DNA from 3 places in the Pseudomonas sp. Tul2A7 genome. Region 2 is predicted to be linked to each of the others. Evidence: predicted binding sites of a transcription regulator. Region 2 holds the regulator's gene; each other region holds the start of a gene.
The links. The regulator sigma-54, encoded in region 2, starts transcription at its own class of promoters, with help from an activator protein. The targets are predictions, from matches to a motif close to ANTGGCATNNANNTTGCTNT.
Positions count from the first base shown of each region.

Region 1: glnK (P-II family nitrogen regulator) is a predicted target of sigma-54. The motif match lies at 3,414-3,433, and genes of this name have one in related genera.
Region 3: ACOYXJ_RS01550 (flagellar basal body rod protein FlgF) is a predicted target of sigma-54. The motif match lies at 2,260-2,279, and genes of this name have one in related genera.

Region 1 covers NZ_CP186499.1:2,348,648-2,356,011, reverse strand. The annotation lists gene ACOYXJ_RS10505 (HAD family hydrolase) at 1-243, shown strand, start outside; gene sutA (transcriptional regulator SutA) at 427-753, opposite strand; gene ACOYXJ_RS10495 (secondary thiamine-phosphate synthase enzyme YjbQ) at 856-1,281, opposite strand; gene ACOYXJ_RS10490 (ammonium transporter) at 1,497-2,834, opposite strand; gene glnK (P-II family nitrogen regulator) at 2,873-3,211, opposite strand; gene ACOYXJ_RS10480 (accessory factor UbiK family protein) at 3,626-3,886, shown strand; gene ACOYXJ_RS10475 (BRO-N domain-containing protein) at 4,246-4,773, shown strand; gene ACOYXJ_RS10470 (helix-turn-helix transcriptional regulator) at 4,656-4,964, opposite strand; gene ACOYXJ_RS10465 (hypothetical protein) at 5,241-5,438, shown strand; gene ACOYXJ_RS10460 (YifB family Mg chelatase-like AAA ATPase) at 5,585-7,078, shown strand; gene ACOYXJ_RS10455 (aldose 1-epimerase family protein) at 7,075-7,364, opposite strand, start outside.
Region 2 covers NZ_CP186499.1:1,030,805-1,038,168, reverse strand. The annotation lists gene ACOYXJ_RS04915 (hypothetical protein) at 1-234, shown strand, start outside; gene ACOYXJ_RS04910 (superoxide dismutase) at 236-847, shown strand; gene ACOYXJ_RS04905 (ZIP family metal transporter) at 878-1,771, shown strand; gene ACOYXJ_RS04900 (HPr family phosphocarrier protein) at 1,866-2,141, opposite strand; gene rapZ (RNase adapter RapZ) at 2,157-3,014, opposite strand; gene ptsN (PTS IIA-like nitrogen regulatory protein PtsN) at 3,017-3,481, opposite strand; gene hpf (ribosome hibernation-promoting factor, HPF/YfiA family) at 3,493-3,801, opposite strand; gene ACOYXJ_RS04880 (RNA polymerase factor sigma-54) at 3,875-5,365, opposite strand; gene lptB (LPS export ABC transporter ATP-binding protein) at 5,553-6,278, opposite strand; gene lptA (lipopolysaccharide transport periplasmic protein LptA) at 6,278-6,823, opposite strand; gene lptC (LPS export ABC transporter periplasmic protein LptC) at 6,810-7,364, opposite strand, start outside.
Region 3 covers NZ_CP186499.1:315,909-323,272, forward strand. The annotation lists gene flgH (flagellar basal body L-ring protein FlgH) at 1-581, opposite strand, end outside; gene flgG (flagellar basal-body rod protein FlgG) at 634-1,419, opposite strand; gene ACOYXJ_RS01550 (flagellar basal body rod protein FlgF) at 1,465-2,205, opposite strand; gene ACOYXJ_RS01555 (sigma-54-dependent transcriptional regulator) at 2,506-4,071, opposite strand; gene phhA (phenylalanine 4-monooxygenase) at 4,445-5,236, shown strand; gene ACOYXJ_RS01565 (4a-hydroxytetrahydrobiopterin dehydratase) at 5,354-5,710, shown strand; gene ACOYXJ_RS01570 (amino acid aminotransferase) at 5,710-6,903, shown strand; gene ACOYXJ_RS01575 (hypothetical protein) at 7,175-7,306, shown strand.

The DNA.
Region 1 (7,364 bases), 1.3 Mb from region 2:
AAACCGGATGCGCGGTTGTTTCATGAGGCGTTGCAGCGTGGTGGCGCCACGGCCGAAACCGCCGTGCACATAGGTGATCATCCGGGGGATGACATTGCCGGGGCGCAGCAGGCGGGATTGCGGGCGATCTGGTTTAACCCGGCGGGTAAGGCCTGGGAGGCGGATCGCCTGCCGGATGCCGAGATTCGTAGCCTGAGCGATTTGCCAGCCGTTCTCGCACGCTGGAATGCCCCCTCGAACTGACACAGTTCCCTTGTAGGAGTGAGCCTGCTCGCGATAGCGGTGTATCAGATACATCTGGGTTGACTGACACACCGCTATCGCGAGCAGGCTCACTCCTACAGGGGGATAGTGGCGCGTGCGGAATTCCAGACATGAAAAAGCCCGCAGCGACGGCGGGCCTTTTCAGCAAGCCAGCGGCACGCCTCAGATAGGGCGGCTACCGTACTTGTTGTCTGGCTTCTTCGGCGGATCGGCGACCACATTGGCCTCCACTTCCTGCACTTTTCCGCCGCGAGACAGGAACTCTTCCATGGCCTTGGCCAGGGCGTCGCGCTCCTTGTTCTTGGCTTCAATGCTCGGCAACTCGTCTACCGACACCGCAGCCTTGGCTTTGCCTTTGGCAGCCGGGGCCGGCGTATCGTCGCCGCCATCGTCGTCAGCAACGTCTTCCGCTGCTGCTTCCAGACCTTCCTCGGCCTCGTCTTCGTCGCCTACTTCGAGGTCGTCGTTTTCCAGATCATCGTCGCTCATGTTCTACCTCATGACTTGCGAAAAGCAGATTAGTTATAGACCAGCTTTGGCAACTGTCGAAAGTCGCCGTTAAAAAATCAGTAACCATTGGTGACCAACGGTTTATGCCCCTTCACCGTGCAAGGTGGCGAGGACTTTTCGGGCACCGCCATGATCACGGTGCTCGCCCAGATAAACGCCTTGCCAGGTCCCCAGTGCCAGGCGACCTGCCGAAACCGGCAGACTGATCTGGCAGCCAAGCACGCTGGCCTTGAAGTGCGCCGGGAGGTCGTCCAGGCCTTCGTCGTTATGCTCATAGCCGTCTGTTCCTTGTGGGATCAGACGATTGAAAAATCGTTCGAAGTCGCGACGTACCGCCGGATCGGCGTTCTCGTTGATGGTCAACGACGCCGAGGTATGCTGCAGCCACAAATGCAACAGACCGACCCGGCACTCCCTGAGTTCAGGCAGCCCCGCGAGTAACTCGTCCGTTACCAGATGAAAGCCCCGGGGCCGTGCCCGCAGGGTTATCAGAGTCTGTTGCCACATACAGTTCTCCGCACGTTCGGGGCGCATTCTAGCGCGCTCTGGGAAAAAACAAAGGCCCTAATATTCCTGCAATCATGTAAGCCATTGGCCGCAGAAAAACGCCCGTCGTAAACACGACCAAAGCAGTACGAAAAATCCTTTCAGCTGCTCTCTGAATGACAAATTCCGGACAAAAAAATGCCCGGCGAACCGGGCAAATTTTTTAATGCGGGTACTTACAGGTTGTAGCCGCGTTCGTTGTGTTGTGCCAGATCGAGGCCAACCGACTCTTCTTCCTCGGTCACGCGCAGACCCATGACGGCGTCCAGGACCTTGAGGATGATAAAGGTGACGATCGCGGTGTAGATCACCGTGAAGCCCACGCCTTTGACCTGAATCCACACTTGCGCACCGATATCAGTCACGGTGCCGAAACCACCCAGAGCGGGAGCTGCGAACACACCGGTGAGGATCGCGCCGAGGATACCGCCGATACCGTGCACGCCGAAGGCATCCAGGGAATCGTCATAACCGAGTTTGCGTTTCAGGGTGGTGGCGCAGAAGAAGCACACCACACCCGCCGCCAGACCGATCACCAGTGCGCCCATCGGGCCCACGGTGCCGGCTGCCGGAGTGATCGCTACCAGACCGGCAACCACACCCGAAGCGATGCCCAGCGCGCTTGGCTTGCCGTGGGTGACCCACTCGGCAAACATCCAGCCCAGTGCGGCGGCAGCGGTAGCGATCTGAGTGACCAGCATCGCCATGCCGGCGGTGCCGTTGGCCGCTGCAGCGGAGCCGGCGTTGAAGCCGAACCAGCCGACCCACAGCATCGCCGCGCCCATCAGGGTGTAACCCAGATTGTGCGGAGCCATCGGGGTGGTCGGGAAGCCTTTACGTTTGCCCAACACCAGGCAGGCAATCAGACCGGCGACACCGGCGTTGATGTGCACCACGGTGCCGCCCGCAAAGTCGAGCACGCCCCAGTCCCACATCAGGCCGCCGTTGCCGGACCAGACCATGTGCGCGATCGGCGCGTAAACCAGGGTGAACCAGATAGCCATGAAGATCAGCATCGCGGAGAACTTCATCCGCTCGGCGAACGCACCGACGATCAGCGCCGGGGTGATGATCGCGAAGGTCATCTGGAAGGTGATGAACACCGCCTCAGGGAACAGCGCCGCTGGGCCGGTCAGGCTCGAAGGCGTGACACCGGCGAGGAACGCCTTGCCCATGCCGCCGAAGAACGAGTTGAAGTTGACGACGCCCTGCTCCATGCCGGTGGTGTCGAACGCAATGCTGTAGCCATAAATGACCCACAGGATGCTGATCAGACCGGTAATGGCGAAGCACTGCATCATCACGGAAAGAATGTTTTTCGAGCGAACCATGCCGCCGTAGAACAGCGCCAGGCCCGGGATGGTCATGAACAGCACGAGGGCTGTCGAGGTGAGCATCCAGGCAGTGTCGCCAGAATTGAGGACTGGGGCCGCCACTTCGTCTGCCGCCATTGCAAGGCTTGGCATTACGATGGACAACAGGGCTCCTAGCCCTGCGAATTTACGCAGAGTCATATTGTTTTCTCCTGGGGCGTTGGGGTTTGTGGCGGCGTTTAAATCGCGTCGGTATCGGTTTCGCCGGTACGGATGCGGATCGCCTGTTCCAGATTGACCACGAAGATCTTGCCGTCACCGATCTTGCCGGTGTTGGCCGCCTTGGTGATCGCCTCGATAACCCGATCCAGATCCTTGTCGTCGATGGCCACGTCGATTTTCACCTTGGGCAGAAAATCGACCACATATTCCGCGCCGCGATACAGCTCGGTGTGACCCTTCTGCCGGCCGAAGCCTTTGACTTCAGTAACGGTAATGCCCTGCACGCCGATTTCGGACAGCGACTCGCGCACGTCGTCCAACTTGAACGGCTTGATGATGGCAGTGACTAGCTTCATGAAAACTCTCTCCCGAATTGGTGGACTTGCCCCAGGAAAACAAACCCGACTCAAGTCTAAGCGCAGTGCCTGGCTTTGTAACGCATCGTCGGCCTTACCTGCCCGACTGACGCCAGCTAACCGCTGCCGACGAAACTCCCCGCTCCGTCTGCCGCACTGCATTCGTCACAGCGACTGCATCAGTGCATGGGTCGAAGGTGACTAAGCAGAAACCTTGCCATCTCGCCAAAATCCCCTGATTTCAATCCCTTGGCCGCTGCCGCAAGCCATCCCGTGCAAAACGCCATCCGGATACGCACAACAACGGTGCGTCGCCATCCGTCCGCCTGCGCGAAAAGCGTGCATCCCTGACCACGAGATTGACTATAGACACTGCGTGATACACTGCCGGCCATTGTTTCCAGGACATCCACCATGCTCGCGCCCAAAGACTTCCTCGACGCCCTGAGCGGCACCGCCTCCCGCCTGTTCAGCGGCGACACCCCGCTGCCGAAAGCCGAAATCGAAAGCCAGTTCAAGATGCTGCTGCAGAGTGCGTTCAGCAAACTCGATCTGGTCAGCCGTGAAGAGTTTGATAGTCAGATGGTTGTGTTGGCGCGTACTCGCGCTCGACTTGAGAGTCTCGAAGCCAAAGTCGCCGAGATGGAAGCCAAGCTGACGCCGCCCGCTGAATAATCCGCGCCCCCTGTAGGAGCTGCCGAAGGCTGCGATCTTTTGATCTCCAGCCCTTCAACCATCCCGGCAACGTCCTACAACCTGAATGACCGCCGTCCGATTGCGCCGAAAAGCCCCGGTTCCTAAGCTCATCCGATGCTGAATGTTCAGCACCGGGTTTGGCGACCTGGAAAGCTTAAGGCGCACGACTACCATGATGGCGGCTACATTTACCGCCTCATCGAGTTATGGCGGTTGTGCGTGGGAGATCTTCGGGTCTGCCGGGTTCCTTTTGCTCCGGTTCGCCAACCCGCGTACAACTGCCACCCAATCGTTTGGCGACGATTGAGGGCAGCCCCTTAAGCAAGAGGAACTGCTCAATGAATCAAGAAGAGACTTGTCTGACCCCGCACATCTTCACCCGCCACAAACTCCCCCTCCACGCCCTCCTCATCCAGAACCAACCCTGGTTCTGCGCTCGAGACCTGAGCCGCCTGCTGCACATCTACCTCAACGAACGCATGCTGCGAAAACTCGACCCCGACCAATACCAGACCCGCAAAACCCTTATCCACAACCAGATCGAAAACACCCTGCTGATCAGCGAATCCGGCATCTACGCCCTCCTCGTCTACCACTACTGCCCCGAATACCGCTCGCTGCGCGAATGGCTCACCCACCAGGTCATCCCCACCCTTCGCGACGCCCAACACCCCAGCACAAGCGAACGCCCACACCTGAGCCTGCTCAATTGGCCGGACATGACGTTGAGTTTGTTGCATTGGAATAATCAGCCGTGGATACGGTTACAAGATGTGCCGCTGATGATGGTGGAACGGGAACAGACCAAGCGCCCAATGACGGGGCCATGGTGGAAAAGAGCTTCGCGGATGCTGCAATCGCTATAAACCCGCATGCCGGAGCTGGGCCCTGCGCAATCGTAAGTCGATTGGAGATTCATCCAGAACTCAGGCGTAGTGTTGAGATGAGTGGCAAGGCTGATTGCCAGATCGGCGCAGATCCTCAGCTGGCATTTCACAAGCTTTTCGATCTCACTTTCGGGCCAGTTCGTGGGCATGGCCAGATCCATGACAGTCATGCCCAACGGCTCCATGAATTCCTTATTCAGAACCTCGCCCGGATGAATCGGGCGCATACCATTGCGGTTCATTTCTCGACTCCAGAGGCTGCGTTGAGTGGCCAAACTGGAACATCCGACTCCCGGATACAAGACCTTCACCCCCCTTTCGCCGGCGTCCTACAACTATTAGGGCATGGCCCTACAAACATTAGCGTCTGCGCCTGATTACGCGACTTTTCCTCCTTGTACTACGGTGGCCAACAAAGCATCTGTCATCCAAAAAAAGAGACCTCAATGAAAGACAAAAAGAGAAGGGCAAAGCTAGAAGAGATTGTTGGATATCACGCTGAAGCACTTCGGTTAGCCGGAGGTATTTCAGCCAATCAGCGTCGTTTTATTGAGGTAGCGGCCAAGTACGGTAAAGAACTCGAACCGGATGGTTGGCTGGCCGGGGGAGGAAGCCAAGTAAGAAATCCCGAAGAAGAAAACTAATGTGGCGCCTCTACTGAAGGTGGAAGGGCACCTTGGCAACATCCAGTGAAGGTTTGCCCTCGCATCCGTGCCACTTGGACTCGCTCTCCCAACTACCCTTAAAAAACCCGCAGGAAGCGGCCCCCGATTCAGCTCAAGGAACGACCATGTCCCTCTCCATCGTCCACAGTCGCGCCCAGATTGGCGTGGAAGCCCCCGCTGTCACCGTCGAAGTTCATCTGGCCAACGGTCTGCCGTCGCTGACCATGGTCGGGCTGCCCGAGGCGGCGGTGAAGGAGAGCAAGGATCGGGTGCGCAGCGCGATCATCAATTCCGGGCTGCAGTTTCCGGCGCGGCGGATCACCTTGAATCTGGCGCCGGCGGATCTGCCCAAGGATGGCGGGCGGTTTGATCTGGCGATTGCCTTGGGGATTCTGTCGGCGAGTGTGCAGGTGCCGTGTCTGACGCTGGATGATGTGGAATGTCTGGGAGAGTTGGCGTTGTCCGGCGCAGTACGAGCGGTGCGCGGGGTTTTGCCGGCAGCATTGGCGGCGCGCAAGGCGGGTCGTGCGCTGGTGGTGCCGCGGGCGAATGCCGAGGAGGCGTGCCTGGCCTCGGGGTTGAAGGTGTTTGCGGTGGATCATTTGCTGGAGGCGGTGGCGCATTTCAATGGACATACGCCGGTTGAGCCGTATGTATCAGACGGGTTGATGCATGCCAGCAAGCCTTATCCCGACTTGAATGAAGTGCAGGGGCAAGTGGCGGCGAAACGGGCATTGCTGATTGCCGCAGCGGGTGCCCATAACCTGCTGTTCAGTGGGCCGCCGGGAACGGGTAAGACATTGCTGGCCAGCCGATTGCCGGGACTGTTGCCGCCGCTGGCCGAGAGTGAAGCGCTGGAGGTGGCGGCGATTCAGTCCGTCGCCAGTGGCGCACCGCTGACCCATTGGCCGCAGCGTCCCTTCCGTCAACCGCACCACTCGGCATCCGGGCCGGCACTCGTTGGTGGCAGCTCGAAGCCGCAGCCCGGCGAAATCACCCTCGCCCACCATGGTGTGCTGTTTCTCGATGAGTTGCCGGAGTTTGATCGCAAGGTATTGGAGGTTTTACGCGAGCCTTTGGAGTCAGGACATATCGTCATCGCCCGAGCGAAGGATCGCGTACGTTTTCCGGCACGCTTCCAGTTGGTGGCGGCGATGAATCCCTGCCCTTGTGGATATCTTGGCGAGCCCAGCGGCAAGTGCTCGTGCACACCGGACATGGTGCAGCGCTATCGCAACAAGCTATCGGGGCCGTTGCTGGATCGGATTGATCTGCACCTGACGGTGGCGCGGGAAGCGACGGCGTTGAATCCTGCGATTAAACCCGGCGAGGACAGCGCCAGCGCTGCGGCATTGGTGGCCGAGGCTCGCGAACGACAGCAGAAGCGTCAAGGCTGCGCCAACGCGTTTCTCGATTTGCCAGGACTGAAAAAACACTGCAAGTTATCCACAGCCGATGAGAAATGGCTGGAATCAGCCTGTGAACGGCTGACGTTATCGCTGCGCTCAGCACACCGGCTACTCAAGGTCGCCCGCACTCTGGCAGACCTTGAGCAAGTCGATGCAATCAAACGCGAACACTTGGCCGAGGCGCTGCAATATCGGCCGGCAACACCTTAATGCTCGGTCAGATCCACCAACGGCGTCTGCCGCACTTCGGTCTCGCGCCCCGCCTGAATCTCGGTCACACGCTTCAAGGCCTTATCCACAGCACCTTTGTCCGCGAGCAGGCTGTAGCTGATCTGGAACTGTTTGTGTTCTTTCGGTGCAATGGTCGGCACCAGATTCAGCGGACGCTGATAGCGGCGATTGTAGGAAAAGCTGGTGCCCGGCTCCAGCCCGGTGACATAGCCCTGGCCTTGCGTATCGGTGTTTTTCCACAGGGAAAACACTGGCAACTGCTGGG
Region 2 (7,364 bases):
GAGAGCGCCGAATACCTCTGCGCCATCCATCAACGGCTGTTGCAGACCATGCAGGACGAACGTCAGCGCCTGGCATTGCGTGAAGCGGCGCTGCGCCAGAGCAGCAAGACCTACGTCGAGCTGCTGAATTTCATCAGTAAACACGGCGAATACCCGCGCACCCAGCGCCTGCTGCACCCGGATACCGGCAATGCGCGCCGCGCGCCTGCCCCACATCACCATGGAGTCCATTGAAATGGCTTTTACCTTGCCTGCCTTGCCTTACGCCTACGACGCCCTCGAACCGCATATCGATGCGCAGACCATGGAGATTCACTACACCAAGCACCACCAGACCTACATCAACAATCTCAACGCGGCGGTAGAAGGCACTGAATACGCCGAATGGCCAGTGGAAAAACTCGTCGCCAGCGTTCAGCAATTGCCGGAAAAGCTCCGTGCGGCGGTGATCAATCAGGGCGGCGGTCACGCCAACCATTCGCTGTTCTGGGAAGTCATGGTGCCCAACGGTGGCGGCAAGCCGGATGGCGCGCTGGCCAAGGCCATCGATGAACATCTGGGCGGTCTCGACAGCTTCAAGGAAGCCTTCACCAAAGCCGCGCTGACCCGCTTCGGTAGCGGCTGGGCCTGGCTCAGCGTGACCCCGGAGAAAAAACTGATCGTGGAAAGCAGCGGCAATCAGGACAGCCCGTTGATGAATGGCAACACGCCGATTCTCGGTCTCGACGTCTGGGAGCACGCCTATTACCTGCGTTATCAGAACCGTCGTCCGGAATACATCAATGCGTTCTACAACGTGATCAATTGGCCTGAAGTGGCTGCGCGCTATCAGGCCGCACTGGTTTAAGTCTTCTATAAAAACAATCCAAGGCTGACTATGGGCACTGAAACACTGGCGATCGGAAGTGGGCGTATGTTTCGTTACGCAGTGGGATCGCTGTTGCTGTTGGCGGGCATGACCTTGCTGGTCGCCCACGGGCTGGAATGGCTGAATCTCGAGCCGAGGCTGTCGCGGGCGTTGCAGGGCGGCGCGATCTGCGCCCTCGGCACGGCGCTTGGCGCTGTCCCGGTGCTGGTGATTCGGCGCATGCCCCAGGCACTCAGCGATACCTTGCTGGGTTTTGGTGCCGGGGTGATGCTGGCGGCGACGGCATTTTCGTTGATCGTGCCGGGCATTGCTGCTGCCGAAAGCCTCGGCCTGACGCCGTGGGGCGCCAGTGGCCTGATCTGTTTCGGCATCATGCTCGGTGCGTTCGGGTTGTACCTGGTCGATCGCAAGATTTCCGGCGCGTCCCCGGAAATGCTCGTCGGCACCGTCGAGCATCCGGTGATACCGCCGCGGATCTGGCTGTTCGTGTTCGCCATCATTGCCCATAACATCCCTGAAGGCATGGCCGTCGGCGTTTCTGCCGGCGGCGGCATGCCGGATGCGGACAGTCTGGCCATGGGCATCGCTTTGCAGGATGTGCCGGAAGGTCTGGTGATTGCATTGGTGCTGGCCGGGGCAGGGATGTCGCGGGTCAAAGCATTTTTGATCGGTGCGGCGTCAGGTCTGGTCGAGCCGGTGTTTGCGTTGTTATGTGCGTGGCTGGTCAGTCTGGCGCAGGTGTTGTTGCCATTAGGACTAGCGCTCGCGGCGGGGGCCATGTTGCTGGTGGTGACCCACGAAGTGATTCCCGAGTCGCGACGCAATGGTCACGACAAACTGGCCAGTCTTGGCCTGTTGATCGGGTTTTGTCTGATGATGGTGATGGATACGGCGTTGGGTTGAAGGAGTGCAAAAGATCGCAGCCTGTGGCAGTTCCTATAGGGAACGCATTCCAATGTAGGAGCTGTCGCCGGCTGCGATCTTTTGACTTTGGCTGTCAGCCGCCTTCGTCGAAGTAGTTGTTGATCAACGCCACCAGTGCATCCAGCGCTTCCTGTTCCTGATGCCCTTCAGTACTCAAATAGATCTTGGTGCCCTTGCCTGCCGCCAGCATCATCATCGCCATGATGCTTTTACCGTCAACCGTGGTCTCTGGTGTACGACCCACTCTGATCGTGCAATCCGGATACTGCCCGGCCACCCCGACAAACTTGGCCGATGCGCGGGCATGCAGGCCCAGCTTGTTGATGATTTCGATTTCCAGAGCAGGCATCGCGGTGTGAATCCTTTAAGTGAGGTCGCGGTGGCGAACCTGGACGTTCTTCAGGGTTTTCTGCAGGGCCTGACCCAGACGTTCGGTCAGGTAGACGGAGCGGTGATGCCCGCCGGTGCAGCCAATGGCAATGGTGACGTAGGCACGGTTGCTGGCGGCGAAGCGCGGCAGCCACTTGTGCAGGTAGGTGAAGATGTCCTGAAACATTTCTTCGACCTCTGGCTGTGCCGCCAGGTATTCAGCCACCGGCGCATCGAGACCCGATTGCGCGCGCAGTTCCGGCTTCCAGTACGGATTGGGCAGGCAGCGCACATCGAACACCAGATCTGCATCCACCGGCATGCCGCGCTTGAAGCCAAATGACTCGACCAGAAACGCGGTGCCCGGCTCTGGCTGATTCAGCAGACGCAGCTTGATGGAGTCGCGCAACTGGTACAGGTTGAGGTTGGTGGTGTTGATTTTCAGGTCGGCGAGGTCGGCGATCGGGCCGAGCAGGGCGGTTTCATCCTGGATCGCCTCGGCCAGCGAGCGGTTGGCGTTGCTCAGCGGGTGGCGACGGCGGGTTTCGGAGAAACGCTTGAGCAGGGTTTCTTCGTCGGCGTCCAGATACAGGACATCGCACTGAATGTGCTTGGCCCGGACATCTTCAAGCAGCTCGGGAAAACGGGTCAGATGACTCGGCAGGTTGCGCGCATCGATCGATACGGCCACCAGCGGTTGCGCCAGCTCAGTGTGAATCAGCGCCCGTTCGGCCAGTTCCGGCAGCAAGCCTGCGGGCAGGTTGTCGATGCAGTAATAGCCGTTGTCCTCAAGGACATCCAGAGCCGTACTTTTACCCGAGCCGGAACGGCCGCTGACGATGATCAAACGCATGATTAATGCCCGTTCTGCTCGCTCAGGACGACCTGATACAAGGCTTCGCTACTCGGTGCGCTACGCAGCTTTTCGCGCACTTCCTTACGATCCAGCATGCTGGCGATCTGACGTAGCAACTCCAGATGCGCATCGGTGGCGGCTTCCGGGACCAGCAAAACAAACAGCAGGTCAACCGGAGCGCCGTCAATGGCGTCGAAATCGATCGGAGCGTCAAGGTGCATCAGCGCGCTGATCGGCGCTTGGCAACCCTTGAGGCGGCAATGGGGGATGGCGATGCCGTTGCCAAAACCGGTGGAACCGAGTTTTTCACGGGCAATCAACGCCTCGAAGACATCTTGCATCTCCAGAGCCGGCACTTCGCGGGCGATCAGGTTGGCAATTTGTTCGAGGGCTTTCTTTTTACTGCCACCCGGCACGTTCACGAGGGAACGGCCGGGGGTCAGGATACTTTCAAGTCGGATCATGGAATGGGGGGTTATCGACCGGTCGCGCCCTGGAGGAGGCTTTGGGTCTTTTCCTTATGCTTTTTGAGTTGGCGATCCAGCTTGTCGGTCAGCAGGTCAATGGCGGCATACATGTCGTCATGCTCGGCATTGGCAACCACTTCTCCGCCGGGAATATGCAAGGTGGCTTCGATTTTCTGCTTCAGCTTTTCGACGCACATCGTGACTTGCACGTTGGTGATCTTGTCGAAATGGCGCTCTAATCGGTCGAGTTTTTCGTTGATGTAGGTGCGCAGAGGTTCGGTCACTTCCAGTTGGTGTCCACTGATGTTGACTTGCATACAGCTTCTCCTTCGTTGCCAGTGCATAAAGCGGCAGGCTGGATAGCCTGCCACTGGAACGCTGTAACGTGGCTTACATCAACCGCTTGCGTTCGCTCGAAGGCGCGATCCCGAGGGATTCGCGGTACTTGGCGACGGTGCGGCGAGCCACCTGAATGCCTTGTGCCTCCAGTAAACCAGCGATCTTGCTGTCACTCAACGGCTTTTTCTGATTTTCCGCGGCAACCAGTTTTTTGATGATCGCGCGAATCGCCGTGGACGAGCATTCGCCGCCTTCAGAGGTGCTGACGTGGCTGGAGAAAAAGTATTTCAGTTCATAAATACCGCGCGGGGTATGCATGAACTTCTGCGTGGTCACCCGGGAAATCGTCGATTCGTGCATGCCCACGGCTTCGGCGATGTCATGCAGCACCAGTGGCTTCATGGCTTCGTCGCCGTACTCCAGAAAACCGCGCTGATGCTCGACGATCTGGGTGGCTACTTTCATCAGGGTTTCGTTGCGGCTCTGCAGGCTCTTGATGAACCAGCGGGCTTCCTGCAACTGATTGCGCATGAACGTGTTGTCGGCGCTGGTGTCGGCGCGACGGACGAAACCGGCGTATTGGGCGTTGACGCGCAGACGCGGCACCGATTCCTGATTCAGTTCGACCAGCCAGCGCTCATTGTCCTTGCGTACGATGACGTCAGGGACGACGTATTCGGCTTCAGTGGACTCGATCTGTGAGCCCGGACGCGGATTGAGGCTTTGCACCAGCTCGATGACCTGGCGCAACTCGTCTTCCTTGAGCTTCATGCGCCGCATCAACTGGCTGTAGTCGCGGCCGCCGAGCAGGTCGATGTAATCGCTGACCAGACGCTTGGCTTCAGCCAGCCAAGGCGTCTTGGCTGGCAGCTGGCGCAATTGCAGCAGCAGGCACTCGCCGAGGTTGCGCGCGCCGATGCCGGCCGGTTCAAACTGCTGGATGCGGTGCAGGACGGCTTCGATTTCGTCCAGTTCGATGTCCAGTTCCGGGTCGAACGCCTCAAGGATCTCTTCGAGGGTTTCGTCCAGGTAGCCCTGATTGTTGATGCAGTCGATCAGGGTCACGGCGATCAGGCGATCGGTGTCGGACATCGGCGCGAGGTTCAGTTGCCACAGCAGGTGGCTTTGCAGGCTCTCGCCAGCGGAGGTGCGGGTGGTGAAGTCCCACTCGTCATCATCGCTGCTGGGCAGGCTGCTGGCGCTGGTCTGGTAAACGTCTTCCCAGGCGGTGTCGACCGGAAGCTCGTTGGGAATGCGCTCGTTCCATTCGCCGTCCTCGAGGTTGTCCACCGTCGGGGCGGTTTCCTGATAGGAGGGTTCCTGGATTTCGGTGGGTTTCTGTTCGGCGTTGTCGGCCATGGGGTCGGAATTGTCGAAGTCGTCGCCTTCTTCCTGGCGTTCGAGCATCGGATTGGATTCCAGAGCCTCCTGGATTTCCTGTTGCAGATCCAGGGTCGACAATTGGAGCAGGCGGATGGCCTGTTGCAGCTGCGGTGTCATCGTCAGCTGCTGGCCCATTCTCAAGACTAGCGATGGTTTCATGGCAGGGGCTTAACACCTTATTCGCCGGCGCTATGCGCCATCCACTACAGGGCGCCGGGGCGCCAAACTTAAGCAAATTATATGCCTGAAACTGAAGTGTTTGCCTAGAGCGCTGTAACAATTAAAGCGTATTAATTCCTGCTTGAATCGATACAGCGCCCTGGCGGCGCACCGGGCACTGTCGCGCTTACAGGCGGAACTCGTGACCCAGATACACTTCCTTGACCAGATCGTTGGCCAGGATGGTTTCTGCATCGCCTTCAGCAATGAGTTGGCCATCGTTGACGATGTAAGCGGTTTCGCAGATGTCCAGCGTCTCACGGACGTTGTGGTCGGTGATCAATACACCGATGCCCTTGGCCTTGAGGTGGTGGATGATCTGCTTGATGTCGCCGACCGAAATCGGATCGACACCGGCAAACGGTTCGTCGAGCAGGATGAATTTCGGTGCCGTTGCCAGCGCGCGAGCGATTTCCACCCGGCGGCGTTCACCACCGGACAGGCTCATGCCGAGGTTGTCGCGGATGTGGCTGATGTGGAATTCCTGCAGCAGGCTTTCCAGCTCCTTGCGGCGACCGGCCTTGTCGAGTTCCTGACGGGTCTCGAGGATGGCCATGATGTTGTCAGCCACCGACAGTTTGCGGAAGATCGACGCTTCTTGCGGCAGATAGCCGATCCCGGCCTTTGCACGGCCGTGCATCGGCTGGTGGCTGACGTCCAGATCATCGATCAGTACGCGGCCCTGATCGGCCTGCACCAGGCCGACGATCATGTAGAAGCACGTGGTCTTGCCGGCACCGTTGGGGCCGAGCAGACCTACGATCTGACCGCTGTCGATCGACAGGCTGACGTCACGCACGACCTGGCGGCTTTTATAGGCCTTGGCCAGGTGCTGAGCTTTCAGAGTTGCCATTACTGGTTTTTCTCTTCGGTTTTCTTCTTCGGCTGGATCACCATGTCGATGCGCGGACGCGATTCGGTGACTTTGCTGCCGGTAGCGCGACCGGCGCTGGCCAGTTTCTTCACGGTGTCGTAGACGATTTTCTCGCCCTGGGTGGTGTTGTTGTCTTTATCGACAACCTTGGCCTTGTCGATCAGTACGACGCGATTTTGCGCGGCGTGGTACTGAATCGTCACGCCCCAGCCCTGAACGGGTTTGGTGTCGCCGGCAGTCTGCAGTTGTTCGAAGTAGGCGAGGTTGCCGACCGACGTCACAACGTCGATATCACCGGTCGAGGTGCGGGTGATGGTCACGGTGTTGCCTTTGACGATCATCGAGCCCTGAGTGATGATCACGTCACCTTTATAGGTAGCTACGCCGTTCTTGTCGTCCAGCTGGGCATCGTCGGCCTGAATGCGGATTGGCTGCTCTTGATCGTTCGGCAGAGCCCAGGCGCTCACGCTTCCCAGTGCTGCGCCCAGACTGAGCAAAATAGGGAGGGTTTTAACGAGCCTCATACTGTCCTCTTACGTTCGATTGCAGGTGTATCCTGCTTTCCTTCAGGTACGCTTTCATTCCTACGCCAGTCGATACACCGCCAGCGCCCTCGATTCTAACGGGTTGCTCGGTCTGCGCATATTCCCGCTGCGGGAACACTGTCATGCGAGTGGAAGTGATCAGCGTGTCACGTTTCTTTTCATCGGTGCGCTTGATGCGTACCGAATCGATCAATTCGACTTCGGTGCCGCCCGAATTCACTTCGCCGCGTTCGCTGGTCACGTGCCACGGGAAATCCGTTCCGCGGTACATGTTCAGGTCGGGCTTGGTGACCAGCGTGATGTCGGTCGCCTTGACGTGCTCGGCCTTGTCGGACGTCATTTCATACTGCACTTTGCCGTCCGGCAGGTATTGCACGGTATGCGTGTTGGTCGCATACCAGTCGATAGGATTTTCCACAGACGTGGTCGGAGGCTTGTCGAGGAAGCGTTCCGGGCTGATGTTCCAGTAGCCGACCGCTGCAAATAACGCAGCGATGCAGCCGAACAGCAGGAAGTTACG
Region 3 (7,364 bases), 710 kb from region 2:
GACACGGTGTTGTCCGTGGCGATGTCATCGGCGCGCACCAGACCGGCGATGCGTACCAGTTCGTCACCGGTGTTCAGCGTCAGCCACTTCTCGCCACGCACAGCGATGATGCCGTTGGGCAGCACGTCAGCCACGGTCACGGTGATCGAACCGGTCAGGCTGTTGCTCTGCCCGGACTTGGCGTCGCCCTTGGTCGAGCGGTCGGCGCTATAGCCAGCGTTCAGACTCAGGTCGTTGCCGCCAATCGGGTTGTTCGTGGTCAGGCTGGAGCCGAACAACGAGGTCAGACCGACCTTGTTATCGCTGTTCTTGTCCATCTGCGAGTTGGCGTTCTTGCTCGCCTGCGTGCGCTCATTCAGGGTGATGGTGATGATGTCACCAACCCGGAAAGCCTTGCGGTCGCTGTACAGGTTCTGCTCGAAACCGGCCTGATAGATCGAGCCGTTATTGGCCGCAGCCGGCAGCGGCGTGCGCGGCAACACCGGGGCGTAGTAAGGGTCATTGGGCTTGGGCGTCGGGGCGACGCAGCCCGCGAGCGAGACGACCCCACTCAATGCCAGAACAGATACAAAGCGATTCATGACCCTACCTCACGGTGTTGCAGGCGACCTCATGGCCGCCTCATAGACTTGATTACAGATTCTGCGTTACGAACGAGAGCATCTGGTCAGCGGTGGAGATCACCTTGGAGTTCATCTCGTAAGCGCGCTGAGTGGTGATCATGTTGACCATCTCTTCAACGGTGCTGACGTTGGAGGTTTCCAGGGTGTTCTGCAGGGTGGTACCGAAACCGGCCAGACCCGGGGTGCCAACTTGCGGCGCGCCGGAAGCGGCAGTTTCCAGGAACAGGTTGTTGCCCACGGCTTGCAGACCGGCCGGGTTGATGAAGTCGGCGGTTTGCAGGTTGCCGATCACCTGAGACGCAGCGTTGCCAGCAACCGTGATGGACACCGTGCCGTCACGGCCGACGGTGAAGGTCTGGGCATCGTTCGGAATGACGATGGCCGGTTCCAGTGCGAAACCGCTGGCGTTAACGATCTGGCCATTGGAATCGAGGTGGAAAGTACCGTCACGGGTGTAGGACGTGGTGCCGTCCGGCTGCAGAATCTGGAAGAAACCGCGACCGTCGATGGCCATGTCCAGCGGCTGTTCGGTGGTTTGCAGGCTACCGGCGGTGAAGTTTTTCTGGGTGCCGACGATGCGCACACCGGTACCCAGTTGCAGACCCGACGGCAGTTCGCTGTCCTGGGTCGACTGAGCGCCTGGCTGACGCTTGATCTGATAGAGCAAGTCCTGGAACTCGGCGCGATCACGTTTGAAACCCGTGGTCGACACGTTTGCCAGGTTGTTGGAAATGGTGGTCAGGTTGGTGTCCTGGGCGGACAGACCGGTTTTGGCAACCCATAGAGCCGGAAGCATTCGATTCTCCTCGTGCGCCTGTTTTTCGGCGCGACGTTCTGATAATTAGCTGATCTGCAAGACCCGAGCCATGGCCTGGTCGTCGTCTTTGGCGGTGTTCATCATCTTGACGTGCAACTCGAACTGCTTGGCCAGGGCCAGCACCGAGGTCATCTCTTCCACGGCATTGACGTTGCTCGACTCGAGGAAACCCGACACCAGTTTGACGTTGGCATCAGCCTGCGCCGGCTGGCCGTCCTTGGTGTAGATCGAGCCGTCGAGGCCCTTGTTCATGTTCTTGATGTCCGGGTTGACCAGTTTGATCCGGTCGACTTCCGCCATGACGCGCGGGCCTTCGCCCATCGCACGAATACTGATGGTGCCGTCTTCACCGACTTCGATCTGCTGCTCGGGCGGCACGGCGATCGGACCGCCGTTGCCGATCACCGGCATGCCGTTGCCGGCGCGCAGCACGCCGAGGGCGTCGACGTTGAGGCTGCCGGTGCGCACGTAGCTTTCGCCGCCGTTCGGGTTCTGCACGGCGATAAAACCGTTGCCGGTGACCGCGACGTCGAGGTCACGACCGGTCTGCACCAGCGAGCCCGGGGTGAAATCGGTGGCGGGCCGTTCGCTCATGGCAAACGCACGCGCCGGAAAGCTGTCACCGAACACCGGCATCGAACGCGCCTGCTCCAGGTCGCGCTGAAAACCGTTGGTGGAGATGTTCGCCAGGTTGTTGGCATGCGCCTTTTGCGCCAGCGCATTCTGGCTGGCGCCGGTCATTGCCACATAAAGGTACTTGTCCACACTCTTTCCTCTGCATGCCGGACGTTTGCCGCCCACCGCTGTACTGCTGAGCCTTAAGCAATTTGCAGACCAACTTTTTTCTGGCGCACAAAGGCCCGGTAAACAAAGGACTTGAGGGATGGCGAGGGGAAATCTGAAATGTATCGAAGTCGAAAAACCGGCGGTGTTATGCCGCTTGGCGGCAATCCGGATAAATGATCGTTCCCACGCTCTGCGTGGGAATGCCTCAATGGACGCTCTGCGTCAGCTTTGGGACGCGGAGCGTCCCGGGCTTCATTCCCACGCAGAGCGTGGGAACAATCACGTGCTGCCCAGATCCTTGCCGACTTCATATTCGCGCAGTTTGTTAGCGATGGTGGTGTGCGAAACCCCCAGCCGCTTACCCAGCTGCCGACTGCTCGGATGCTCGGAATACAACCGCTCCAGCACCGCTTTCTCGAAGCGCCCGACAATCTCGTCCAGCCCCCCCTCCAGCGAAAAATCGCCAAGCGGCTGACGCACGCCGTAATCCGGCAGACGAATATGCTCGGCTTTCACCGTGCCGCCGTCGCACAGCGAAACCGCCTGGAACAGCACGTTCTCCAGTTGCCGCACGTTGCCCGGCCAGTGGTAATGACTGAGCCGATCCATCGCCGCCGGGGCCAGTTTCGGCAGCGAACAGCCGATCTGCCGACTGGCCTGATCGAGAAAATGCTCAACCAGTGGGGTCAACCCGTCGAGGCATTCGCGAAGCGGCGGAATGTGCAAGGACAGCACGTTCAAGCGGTGATACAGATCCTGGCGAAACTCACCGCGCGCGCACAGCTCCGACAAGTCGACCTGCGTCGCACAGATGACCCGCACATCCAGATAAACCTCTTCATCGCTGCCGACCCGGCGAAAGCAACCGTCCTGCAAAAAGCGCAGCAACTTCACTTGAAGACGCGGGCTCATCTCACCGACACCGTCAAGAAACAGCGTGCCGCCCGCCGTCAATTCCAGCAGCCCGAGCTTGCCTTCGGCGCGTGCACCTTCGAACGCGCCCGGGCCGTAACCGAACAACTCAGTCTCGGCCATCGACTCCGGCAGGCCTGCGCAGTTGAGCGCCATCAACGGCGACTGCCCGCGCGGACTGGCGAGGTGGCAAGCGCGTGCGAGCAATTCCTTACCGGTGCCGGTTTCGCCTTCAATCAATAGCGGAGCGTCGAGCGGCGCCATACGCCGTGCTTCGCGCACAACGGCGGCCATCACTTTCGAGCTCTGGAAAATGCTGTCGAAACCACGCAGCTCCTGCTTGCGCACATTGTAGATACGCTCGCCAACGCGGTCAGCGCGATGCAAGGTCAACACCGCACCAGCCATGGCCTCGCTGTCGTCGTGTTCCGATTGCAGCGGCGCGATGTCGGCCAGAAAGATGTCGCCCTTGACCTTGACCCGCATGCCGTTGATTCGCGATTTGTTGGCGCGCACCAGCTCTGGCAAGTCGAAATCTTCGGCGTAGCGCGACAGCGGAATCCCCGGCACTTCATCGACCCGCACGCCGAGCAACTGCGCCGCCGCGCGGTTGGCCGCGACGATCGAGCCGCCCATGTCGATCGACAGCACCGGAAACTCCAGTGCGCCGAGCAAGGCGTTCAGCTCCATGTGCCGTCGCTCGCTGGGCATCAGCCCTACCCGCTTGACGCCGAACACCCCGGCGATCGCCTCGAATTTCGGCCGCAGCGCCTGGAACTGGATATTGATCAGGTTCGGGCAGTGCAGGTAGATCGCGTTGCCATGCTCACCACCGACCTCACCGCGCGCGACGTTGATGCCGTACGCCACCAACAGGTTGAGGATGTCGCGCAGGATGCCGATGCGGTTCTGGCAGTGGACTTTGATGCGCATATAAATCGCCCGAATAAACGATGAGAAACCTGTAGGAGTGAGCCTGCTCGCGATGGCTTTGGGTCAGTTGATATTGATGCTGACTGATACACCGCTATCGCGAGCAGGCTCACTCCTACAGGGGACCGCGCCAGACTTTTCTGTGGTGGCACGCAGATAGTTGTCAAGATTATGTGACAGCCATCAGGCTTTTCAAACCTGAAAATCACCGAAAATGCGCGTCGGCGGTCAAACCGTAACGATAACTTTACGAATTAAAGAGAAATTTCCTACGCACAGGCCATTCAACCTGCTGCACATCAACCCGCTCTCAGGTAATTCTGAGTCCATCGCTGGACATAACAAGAACGAATTCCCCTAGCAGGAGAGCAGTATGAAGCAGACGCAATACGTGGCCCGCGAGCCCGATGCGCAAGGTTTTATCGACTACCCCGCCGAAGAACACGCGGTGTGGAACACGCTGATCACTCGCCAGCTGAAAGTGATTGAAGGGCGTGCCTGCCAGGAGTATCTGGACGGTATCGAAAAACTCGGTCTGCCCCACGACCGCATTCCGCAACTCGGCGAGATCAACAAGGTGCTCGGCGCGACCACCGGTTGGCAGGTTGCCCGCGTTCCGGCACTGATCCCCTTCCAGACCTTTTTCGAACTGCTGGCCAGTAAGCAATTTCCGGTCGCTACGTTTATTCGTACCCGCGAAGAGCTGGACTACCTGCAAGAGCCGGACATTTTCCACGAGATCTTTGGTCACTGCCCGCTGCTGACCAACCCGTATTTCGCCGAATTCACCCACACCTACGGCAAGCTCGGTCTGCAAGCGACCAAAGAAGAACGCGTGTACCTGGCGCGCCTGTACTGGATGACCATCGAGTTCGGCCTGGTCGATACCCCGCAAGGCAAACGCATCTACGGTGGCGGCATCCTGTCCTCGCCAAAAGAAACCGTTTACTCGCTGTCGGACGAACCCGAGCATCAGGCCTTCGATCCGCTGGAAGCCATGCGCACGCCGTACCGCATCGACATCCTGCAACCGCTGTACTTTGTCCTGCCGAACCTCAAGCGTCTGTTCGACGTGGCTCATGAAGACATCATGGCCATGGTGCGCCAAGGCATGCAGTTGGGTCTGCACGCGCCGAAATTTCCGCCGAAACCGAAAGCCGCGTGAACCGCGACTTTTGCTGACAATTGAGCCTGTCCGTCGCCGTTACTTTGGTTTAGCGTGACGGCATTGACGGCTCAAACGCTTTAATAAAAAAAACACACTCGATTTCAGGAATACGCCATGTCCACTTTGAACCAAGCCCACTGCGAAGCCTGCCGCGCCGATGCGCCACAAGTCAGCGACGAAGAACTGCCGATCCTGATCAAGCAGATCCCTGACTGGAACATCGAAGTACGCGACAGCATCATGCAACTGGAGAAGGTCTTCCTGTTCAAGAACTTCAAGCACGCGCTGGCCTTCACCAACGCGGTCGGCGAGATCTCCGAGGCTGAAGGTCACCATCCGGGCCTGCTGACCGAATGGGGCAAAGTCACCGTGACCTGGTGGAGCCACTCGATCAAAGGCCTGCACCGCAACGACTTCATCATGGCCGCGCGCACTGACGAAGTGGCCAAGACTGCAGAAGGACGCAAGTAATGCACTTCGACGCCATCGGCCGGGTACCCGGCGACCCGATCCTCGGCTTGATGGAGGCGTATGCGCAGGACAGCAACCCGCGCAAATTCGACCTGGGCGTTGGCGTCTACAAGGATGCCCAGGGCCTGACGCCGATCCCGGAAGCGGTGAAAATCGCCGAAGCGCGACTGGTCGAAAGCCAGGACACCAAGACCTACATCGGTGGCCACGGCAACCCGCTGTTCGGCAAAGTCATCAATGAGCTGGTGCTCGGTGCCGACTCGAAGCTGATCGCCGAACAACGTGCCGGCGCCACCCAGACCCCGGGCGGCACCGGTGCCCTGCGTCTGGCGGCCGACTTCATCGCCCAGTGCCTGCCGGGCAAAGGCGTGTGGCTGAGCAACCCGACCTGGCCGATCCACGAAACCATTTTCGCCGCGGCCGGGGTCAAGGTCAGTCACTACCCGTACGTGGGCAGCGACAATCGCCTCGACGTCGACGCCATGCTCGCCGTGCTTAACGAAGTACCGAAAGGTGATGTGGTGCTGTTGCACGCGTGCTGCCACAACCCGACCGGTTTTGACTTGAGCCATGACGACTGGCAGCGTGTGCTCGACGTGGTGCGCAGCCGCAACCTGCTGCCGCTGATCGACTTTGCCTACCAGGGCTTTGGCGACGGTCTAGAGCAGGATGCGTGGTCGACCCGGTTGTTCGCGGCAGAAGTGCCCGAGCTGCTGATCACCAGTTCCTGCTCTAAGAACTTCGGTTTGTACCGCGACCGTACCGGTGCGCTGATCGTCTGCGCGAAAACCGCCGACAAGCTCATCGATATCCGCAGCCAACTGGCCAACATCGCCCGCAACCTCTGGTCGACGCCGCCGGATCACGGTGCGGCGGTGGTCGCGACCATCCTTGCCGATCCAGAACTGAAAGCCCGTTGGGCCGATGAGGTGGAAGCCATGCGTCTGCGTATTGCGCAACTGCGCAGCGGCCTGGTCGAAGCGCTGGAACCGCACGGTTTGCGTGAGCGTTTTGCGCACATTGGCGTGCAGCGCGGCATGTTCTCTTACACCGGGTTGTCGCCGGAGCAAGTACAACAACTGCGCCAGCACCACAGCGTGTACATGGTCAGCTCGGGCCGGGCGAACGTCGCCGGTATCGACGCAACGCGCCTCGCGCTGCTGGCCGAAGCCATCGCCAGCGTCTGCAAATAGCTACAGCGATACAAACCCCTGTGGGAGCGAGCCTGCTCGCGAAAGCGGCGTGTCATTCAACTAAAATGTTGCCTGACACACTGCCTTCGCGAGCAGGCTCGCTCCCACATTTGTTTCTGCGGTGACCTTTCGTTTTGCCTCCCCTGCGGCCATCTGTCGCATTAATTTGAATTAAAAGTCTGATTGTCATTTTTCCTGCTGTATCCTGCGCAGGCTTTCAAAAAGCGCGGATCTACCAGATCTATCAACAGACTTAGCGAGGAGCGCAACCATGCACGAGATTCCTAATCTCCCCTTCCCAAGCCTGCACGTACCTGAGCAGACGACCACGCAGCAAGCCGGTGCCCAACAGGCCGAGCCGAAAGAAGCCGTTGAGAGCCGCCCGGCCGACAACGAAGAGTAAGACCCGTCGTACAGACCGTGTGGAAAGCGCTAACATGCGCTTTCCACACTGCCTGAAA